Regions from separate parts of the Paraburkholderia megapolitana genome, predicted to be linked through region 1. Evidence: riboswitches for the same ligand, from Rfam matches in the RefSeq annotation. Region 1 holds a riboswitch; the other holds the start of a gene.
What was found. A riboswitch is a leader RNA that binds a small molecule or an ion and turns the genes downstream of it on or off. The one in region 1 is predicted to bind thiamine pyrophosphate.

Region 2: linked by a shared signal. The riboswitch ahead of thiC (phosphomethylpyrimidine synthase ThiC) and the one ahead of FNZ07_RS31485 (FAD-dependent oxidoreductase) in region 1 are both predicted to bind thiamine pyrophosphate.

What each region holds. Positions count from the first base shown of each region.
Region 1 covers NZ_CP041745.1:4,055,311-4,059,806, reverse strand. Annotated here, with positions in the region: gene FNZ07_RS31490 (ABC transporter ATP-binding protein/permease) at 1-1,482, opposite strand, end outside; TPP riboswitch at 1,814-1,925, shown strand; gene FNZ07_RS31485 (FAD-dependent oxidoreductase) at 2,118-3,272, shown strand; gene thiS (sulfur carrier protein ThiS) at 3,331-3,528, shown strand; gene FNZ07_RS31475 (thiazole synthase) at 3,563-4,378, shown strand; gene thiE (thiamine phosphate synthase) at 4,375-4,496, shown strand, end outside.
Region 2 covers NZ_CP041745.1:2,942,284-2,946,779, reverse strand. Annotated here, with positions in the region: gene thiC (phosphomethylpyrimidine synthase ThiC) at 1-1,899, opposite strand, end outside; TPP riboswitch at 1,980-2,099, opposite strand; gene FNZ07_RS26410 (DUF1223 domain-containing protein) at 2,345-3,193, shown strand; gene FNZ07_RS26405 (cytochrome b/b6 domain-containing protein) at 3,262-3,879, shown strand; gene FNZ07_RS26400 (molybdopterin-dependent oxidoreductase) at 3,902-4,496, shown strand, end outside.

The DNA.
Region 1 (4,496 bases):
GAGACGGCCTGTGTAGTCCGCGAGATGGCAAGCCTGCAGCGCTTCGATGTATTCGTTGTCGGTGTACGTTTCCGCCGACGACGGATAGGCGAGCGCGGCCTTCAGCGTGCCGATGGGCATATAGCTTTGTTGCGGAATGAACATCATGCGCGCACTGACCGGCGCATCGATCGAGCCGTTACCGAATGGCCACAGTCCGGCGAGTGCACGCATCAAGGTGCTCTTGCCGGCCCCGGACGCGCCGCGTACCAACCAGCGCGAGCCGGGCTGGATCGAGATGTCGCGGATCTGCGAGAGCGGGGCGCCACTCGGCAGGGAGAGCGAGAGACCGTCCGTGGTGAGCCTGTCCTCGTCCACGTAGTGCAGGTTGATGCCGCCATGAGCGGTGGCCGGCGAGGTCGCTTCTTTCAGGTGCGATGCATGGACGACACGTTTGAATTCGCGCAGACGATTCACCGTCGCGCGCCACTCGACGAGGCTGCCGTAACTGTTGATAAACCACGAGAACGAGTCGCTGACCGTGCCGAACGCATTCTGGATCTGCATCAACACGCCTAGGGTAAATGCGCCGGAGAAATACTTGGGCGCGGCGACAATGAGCGGAAAAATGGTCGCGATATTGCCGTAGAAGCTCAGCACGAAGCTCAGGCGCTTCGTGTACTTCATCACACGCCACCAGTTGTCGCGAATGCGCTGGAAGACGTTTTGTGCACTCGCGCGTTCGGTCTGCTCGCCGTCGTAGAACGCGATCTGCTCCGAGTTTTCGCGCACACGGATCAGGCCGAAACGAAAATCTGCCTCGACCTTTTGTTGCTGGTAGGTAATCGCAACGAGCGGGTGGCCGAGCTTGTAGGTCATGTACGAGCCAGCCAGGGCATAGAGCGCGGCGACCCACACCATGTAGCCTGGGATCACGAGCGGCATGCCCCCGAGCGTGACGGTCAATGCGCCAGCCAGGGACCAGAGGATGGTAATGAACGAAATGAGTGTGACGACGGTTGACAGAAAATCGAGCGTCAGTGTGAGCGTGCTGGTTGCAAATGACTGCAGGTCATCGCTTATCCGCTGGTCGGGGTTGTCCGCGAGCCGGTCGCGCTCGATCCGGTAGAAGACGCCGTGGCCGAGCCATTCTTCGAGGTACCGTGTCGTGAGCCACTGGCGCCACCGGAAGCCGAGCATCTGCCGCAGATAGCGGCCGTATACAAAGAGGACGATCAACGCTGCTACGAGAACGGCCCAAACCATCATCAAGTGCGGGAAGTCCTTGACGCTCTTGGCTTGCAGCATGTTGTAGAAGTCGCCGTTCCAGGTGTTGAACTTGACGGTGATCCAGACGTTCGTGAGGTTGATCGCAACGATCGTAACCAGCAGTCCCCAGGCGATTTTCCATTCTTCAGAGACCCAGTACGGCTTGATCAGACTCCACGCGGAGACTTTATCGTCGGGCTCTAGCGTGGGTGTAGGGGAAGTGTTGGGCGTCATGACCATCCTGGGAGAAATGCTGGCTCGTCTGGGACCGGCGCACGATGGCTGGACCCTGATGGCTCAGTCCGTAGCGAGTTGGCGCCACGGCGAAATTGTGATTGCGACCCGGGCATCGACCCCGTGCCGCGACCGCCCGATTCTGGCCCGACCCACTTAAACGAGTCTTAACGGATCCTGGCGGCCCGGCCGGCCCACGCTGCGTTGACGGCATTGTGCCAGAGCACCCCAGCTCGCCGTATTTCCCCGCGCAACCCGCCACAGGCAGGCTGGACAGCCCGCCGCAGCCCCCCGGTTTGCGGGCCTCCGGCCTTTTATGGTCTAATGGCCGTTGACGAAACAGGGGTGCTTTGCGCGCGGGCGACACGCTGCGGCCAGGCTGAGAGAGACCCTTCGCACCCGATCCGGGTAATACCGGCGCGGGAAGTTTCCGGAAGTTCTGATGTCTTCCATTTCTCCGCCGGACGGCACCGTCATGGGTGCGTGGTCCGGCCGGCTTCGCCCGCCGGTTTCGTCCTTGGGTACGTGCGCTTCCTGCCGTACGGAAAGGATTCGATGACCGCTTATTCTTCAGTTTTTTGCGTTGTCTGTCCGCACGTCTGCGGATGGGCTCCGTCGCGTCCGGTTCCCGCGCGATGAAGACCGCTACCCAACCCAAACCGGATTTCGCCGTGATCGGCGGTGGGCTGTGCGGGCGGCTCGTCGCGTGGCGTCTGGCCGGCGCCGGGCATCGCGTGGCGTTGTACGAGCGTGGCGATGCAGCAGGTACGCAGGCTGCCGCGTGGGTCGCCGCCGCGATGCTCGCGCCGCTCGCCGAAGCCGCCAGCGCGGAACTGCTGATCACGCAACTCGGCGCCGCATCGCTCGATGCATGGCCGCGGTTGCTCGCCGAATTGCCGGAGCCGGTGTTCTTTCAGCGCAATGGCTCGCTCATCGTGTGGCATCACGCGGATCGCACGGAAGCTTCGCTGTTCGAACGCCGAGTGCGTGCGAACGCGCCGGCCGAGTGGCTCGACAGCGGCTTCGTCGCGCTGTCCGGCGCGCAGATCGGTGCCGCCGAGCCCGCGTTGACCGGCCGCTTCACGAAAGGCTGGCTGTTGCCGCGCGAAGGGCAGCTCGACAATCGCCAGGTGCTTGCCGCACTTGCGGCGGGGCTCGCGGCACGCGGCGTCGAACTGCACTGGAACACCCACATCGACGATCGCGCGATGCCCGACGCGCATGTCACGATCGATTGTCGCGGCCTTGGCGCAAAACCGGTTCTGCCGACGCTGCGCGGTATCCGCGGTGAAGTTGCGCGAGTACACGCGCCTGGCATCGATCTCACCCGCCCGGTGCGCCTGCTGCATCCTCGCTACCCGCTCTATATCGCGCCGAAGCAGGACGACTGCTATGTGATCGGTGCAACCGAAGTGGAAGGCGAGGACATGTCGCCGGTGAGCGTGCGCTCGGCGCTCGAATTGCTGAGCGCGGCGTTCTCCGTGCATCCGGGTTTCGGCGAGGCGCGCATCCTCGAACTCAATGCACACTGCCGCCCAACCATGCCAGACCATCGTCCGGCACTGGTCTGGAACGGCGCACAGACGCTGCGCGTGAACGGCCTGTACCGGCACGGCTACATGATCGCGCCGGAAGTCGCGGACGAAGCGGTGCGCTTTGCCGCCGCGCTGCTCGAGCGCCGTGTCGCCGATGTCGACGCGTTTGCGACCTGGCGGCGCGACGCGCGCTGGAGCGAGCTGTTCCACCTCGACTCGCTGAACCAGCCGGACCCGGCGCGCGAGCCGGCGTAACCGAAGCCGCCTGCCGCGAACCACGAAAGAAACGGAAGAAACGCTTTTGACGAACCCCATGAACATCCATATCAACCAGAAACCGCTGACGCTGCCCGACGGCGCCACCGTCGCCGATGCGCTTACCGCATGGGGCGCGCGGCCGCCGTTCGCGGTTGCGCTGAACGGCGATTTCGTCGCGCGCACGCAGCATGCGGCGCGCGCGCTGCAACCGGGCGACCGGCTCGACGTCGTGCAACCGGTCGCGGGCGGCTGAGCCGCGGCGCACCGTCAGACGCAAGGATTCCCCAATGACTTCTCCCGCTTCCGCCGATCCCCTCCGCCTCTACGGCGAAACGTTCGCGAGCCGCGTGCTGCTCGGCACCTCACGCTATCCGTCGCTGCAGTCGCTGTCCGATTCGATCGCGGCGGCGCAGCCGGGCATGGTCACCGTCGCGCTACGTCGTCAGATGAACGAAGGCGGCGCCGAGGCGGGCTTCTTCGACCTGCTCAAGCGCCACAGCGTGCCATTGCTGCCGAACACCGCCGGCTGCCAGAGCGTCGCCGAAGCGGTGACGACCGCGCACATGGCGCGCGAAATCTTCGCCACCGACTGGATCAAGCTCGAACTGATCGGCGACGACTACACGCTGCAACCCGACCCGATCGGGCTGATCGAGGCGGCCGCCCAACTGGTGAAGGAAGGCTTCAAGGTGCTGCCGTACTGCACTGAAGATCTCGTGATCGGTAGACGCTTGCTCGATGTGGGCTGCGAGGCGCTGATGCCGTGGGGCGCGCCGATCGGCACCGGCAAGGGCGTCATCAATCCGTACGGGTTGCGCGTGCTGCGTGAGCGGCTGCCCGACGTACCGCTGATCGTCGACGCCGGGCTCGGTGTGCCCTCGCACGCGTGCCAGGTGATGGAGTGGGGCTTCGACGGGGTGCTGCTGAACACGGCGGTATCGCAGGCGACCCATCCGCCGGCGATGGCGCGCGCCTTCGCGCTGGCCGCCGAGGCGGGCCGCGCCGCTTACGTTGCCGGGCCGATGGCCGAGCGCGAGGCGGCCGAGGCGAGCACGCCGGTGGTCGGTATGCCGTTCTGGCATCACGACGGGAGCGCCGCGTGACGCAGACGTTCCCACTGACCGGCGACCGCTTCTGGCCACCCGCCGACGAACTCACCGAAGCCGCCGAGCGCATCCGCGCACGGCTTGGCGACTGGCCGCCGACCCACGCGCCATGGCG
Region 2 (4,496 bases), 1.1 Mb from region 1:
GACGAACTCGATGGCCTTCACTTCCATCCCCTTCTTCAGCGCTTCGTCGTCGGTGACGCCTTGCTGCGCTGCAAACTCGCGCACGTCCTGCGTGATCTTCATCGAGCAGAAGTGCGGCCCGCACATCGAGCAGAAATGCGCGACCTTCGCCGAATCCTTGGGCAGCGTTTCGTCGTGGAATTCGCGCGCCTTGTCCGGATCGAGGCCGAGGTTGAACTGGTCTTCCCAACGGAACTCGAAGCGCGCTTTCGACAGCGCGTTGTCGCGCACCTGCGCACCCGGATGGCCCTTCGCGAGATCGGCCGCATGCGCCGCGAGCTTGTACGTGATGATGCCGGTCTTCACGTCGTCCTTGTTCGGCAGCCCGAGGTGTTCCTTCGGCGTGACGTAGCACAGCATCGCTGTGCCGAACCAGCCGATCATCGCTGCACCGATGCCCGACGTGATGTGGTCGTAGCCTGGCGCGATATCGGTGGTGAGCGGTCCGAGCGTGTAGAACGGCGCTTCGTCGCACCATTCGAGCTGCAGGTCCATGTTCTCCTTGATGAGCTGCATCGGCACATGGCCCGGGCCTTCGATCATCGTTTGCACGTCGTGCTTCCACGCGATCTGCGTGAGTTCGCCGAGTGTTTTCAGTTCGCCGAGCTGAGCTTCGTCGTTGGCATCGTAGATCGAGCCGGGACGCAGACCGTCGCCGAGCGAGAAGGCGACGTCGTATGCCTTCATGATTTCGCAGATGTCTTCGAAGTGCTCGTACAGGAAGCTTTCCTTGTGATGCGCGAGGCACCACTTCGCCATGATCGAGCCGCCGCGCGACACGATGCCGGTCATCCGCTTCGCCGTGAGCGGCACGTACTGCAGACGCACGCCCGCGTGAATCGTGAAGTAGTCGACGCCTTGTTCGGCCTGCTCGATCAGCGTGTCGCGGAAGATTTCCCAGGTCAGGTCTTCGGCTTTACCGTTCACCTTTTCGAGCGCCTGATAGATCGGCACCGTGCCGATCGGCACCGGGCTGTTGCGGATGATCCACTCGCGCGTTTCGTGAATGTGCTTGCCGGTGGACAGATCCATCACCGTGTCGCCGCCCCAGCGGATCGCCCACGTCATCTTGTCGACTTCCTCGCCGATCGACGACGTCACCGCCGAGTTGCCGATGTTCGCATTGACCTTCACGAGGAAGTTGCGACCGATGATCATCGGTTCGCTTTCCGGGTGATTGATGTTGTTCGGAATGATTGCGCGGCCACGGGCGACTTCTTCGCGGACGAATTCCGGAGTGATAGCGGTGAGGCCGTTAGGACCGAATGCGCTCGCGCCGAACGCCTGGCCCGGATGCTGGCGGCCCATCATCGCGGCGAGCTTTTCGCCGTTCGGGCCGCTCGTCTTGAGGCTCTCGAGATACTCGGCGCGGCGCTGGTTCTCGCGGATCGCGATGTATTCCATTTCCGGCGTGACGATGCCCTTTCTCGCGTAGTGCATCTGCGACACGTTCTTGCCGGCGATCGCACGGCGCGGCGTGCGGTGCAGGCCCTGGAAGCGCAGATCGGCGGTGGCGGTATCGGCGGCGCGTTCGCGGCTGAAGTCACTCGACAGACCTGTCAGCGCTTCGGTGTCGCCGCGTTCTTCGATCCACGCCTGACGCAGTGCCGGCAGGCCCGCGCGAATGTCGATCTTGGCATCCGGATCGGAGTAGGGGCCCGACGTATCGTAGACATAGACCGGCGGATTCTTTTCGCCGCCGAAGCTGTCAGGCGTATCGGCCTGCGAGATTTCGCGCATCGGCACGCGGATGTCCGGACGCGAGCCGCTCACGTAGACCTTGCGCGAATTGGGCAGCGGGGCGACAGCGGCTTCGTCGACGTGTGCGTCGGCGGAAATGAATTTTGGGTTGGCGTTCATGCATATCTCCTTAGTGGGGCGGCTAGGCAGGAGATGAGATGAAGTGAGTCGGGGTTCGCGAGAGATGAGGCAGTGGTAAGCGGCGAAGCCCGGACGCTTCCCTGCGCTGGCATTATCCAGATCAGGTTCAAAGGGTATTTCTCACCCACGCAGCTCACCGCCCGATGGCGATGCGCGACGCAGGACCCCCGCGTTAGCAGCGCACACGATACACCGGGCGAGGCGGGCTTGGCAACTTGCTGCCGCCTCGGGCCGGTGCGCTTCCTGACAATTTCCTGACGCCGGCGGCGGGTCGACTCACAGCCAACGCTGGCTGCGGCGAGGCGCGCTCGCTGGACGCACCGTGCCAAGGCCGCTTGCCGCCCTGTGCAAAAAATTTGCGTTTTCGCTGTCATAACAGCCGCCGCCGCCCGACCAACACGCAGATTTCCCGATGGAGCGTGTCATGGTCTTCTTTTCAAACGGTCGGTGGTCCGGTTTTGCGCTGGGGCGTTTTGCGCGCTGGTGCGCGCTCGCGGTGGCGTGCGGGGCGGCTCTCGCGAGCGGCGTGGCGAATGCGGCCGCCGGCCAGTGCCTCGCGCATAGTCCCGCGCATCGGGTCGCGCTCGTCGAGCTGTATAGCAGCGAAGGCTGCAGCAGCTGCCCGCCCGCCGACAACTGGCTCAGTCAATGGAAGCAGGGCGGTGCAGCGCAAGGTGTCGTGCCGCTCGCGCTGCATGTCGATTACTGGAACAGCCTCGGCTGGACCGACCGTTTCTCGCAGCATCGCTTCACCGAGCGGCAACAGACGCTGACCGACGTTGCCGGTGCGCACACGATCTACACGCCGGAAGTATTCGTCGCGGGTCGCGAGTTGCGTAGCTGGTCGAGTGCGGACAGTTTCGCGGACCGTGTCCGCCAGATCGTCGCGCAACCCGCATCCGCGGATGTGGCCGTGGAGCTTAAGCCGCGCGCAGGCAGCCCGTCAGGCGCCTTCGACCTCGATGCGCAATTCACTTCGCATGCCGCCACCGCAGATCCGCTGAACGCATACGTCGCGGTCTATGAAAACGCGCTGACGTCGCAGGTGCGCGCAGGCGAGAACAGCGGCGCGACGTTGCATCACGAGCGGGTCGTGCGGCAATGGATCGGTCCGGTGCCGCTAGCTGCAGGCCACGCGCAGATTCGCCACGACGTCACGCTCGACGCGGTCGATGCCGGCGCACCGGCCGACCGGTTCGGTGTCGTCGCGTTCGTCGAGAACGCTGCTACCGGCGACGTGCTGCAGGCCGCCGATCTCGCGGCGTGTCACTAGGCCGCCTATTCGCTTCGCCTTCGGAAAACATCATGAACCCCACACGCCTGCCGGCCAGTCTCGCATCGATGCCCGCGCCTGTGCCGCCCGTGCAGCAGTCGCGCACGATCCACCCGGTCTGGGTGCGCATCACGCACTGGCTCAACGCACTCGCCGCGCTCACGATGATGCTGTCGGGCTGGCGCATCTACAACGCGTCGCCGATTTTCCCGAGTTTCTCGTTTCCGAATGGCATCACGCTCGGCGGCTGGCTCGGCGGTGCGCTGCAATGGCACTTCGCCGCGATGTGGCTGCTGGTGTTCAACGGCATCGTCTATCTGCTGCTGAATCTGGCGAGCGGGCGCCTCGTGCGCAAGTTCTTGCCGCTGTCGCCGCGCGCACTGCTGCGCGATTTCGTCAGCGCGTTGCGCGGCAAGCTCTCGCACGACGACCTGAGCCACTACAACGCCGTGCAGAAGCTCGCCTATCTGTTCGTGATCGTCGACCTGATCGTGCTCGTGCTGTCGGGGCTCGCGATCTGGAAGTCGGTGCAATTTCCGCTGCTGCGAGAACTGATGGGCGGCTACGACACCGCGCGGATCGTGCATTTCAGCGCGATGTCGCTGATGGCCGGGTTCCTCGTCGTGCATCTCGCGCTAGTCGCCCTGGTGCCGCGCTCGCTGCTCGCAATGTTGCGCGGCCGCTGAGCCTATCTCTCAGGACATCGTCATGCCTTCCTCGAAAAAACCTTCAGCGAAGCTCGATCGCGAGTCGATCCTGATCGATGCGCGTCGTGAGCTCGCGATGCCGTCGCGACGCCTGTTCGGCAAGCGGTTGCTGACGCTTGGCGGTCTGTCGATGCTGACCGGCTGCTCGCTCACCGACGACGACTCGGTGAATAAATTCCTCACAGCCGTGTCGCGTCTGAACGACCGCGCACAGGCCTTCCTCTTCGACCCGAAGCAGCTCGCGCCGACCTACACCGAAGCGCAGATCACGCGACCGTTTCCGTTCAACGCGTTCTACGGCATCGACGACGTGCCCGACGTGAACGGCGCCGCCTACCGGTTGCAGTTGAGCGGCCTCATCATGGGCAAGCGCACGTGGACACTGCCCGAGCTGTACGCGCTGCCGCATCAAGAGCAGATCACGCGGCATATCTGCGTGGAAGGTTGGAGCGCGATCGGCCGTTGGGGCGGCACGTCGTTCGGCGATTTCCTGCGACGCGTCGGCGCCGATACGAGCGCGAAGTACGTCGGCTTCAAGTGTGCCGACGACTACTACGAAAGCATCGATATGCCGACCGCGCTGCATCCGCAGACGC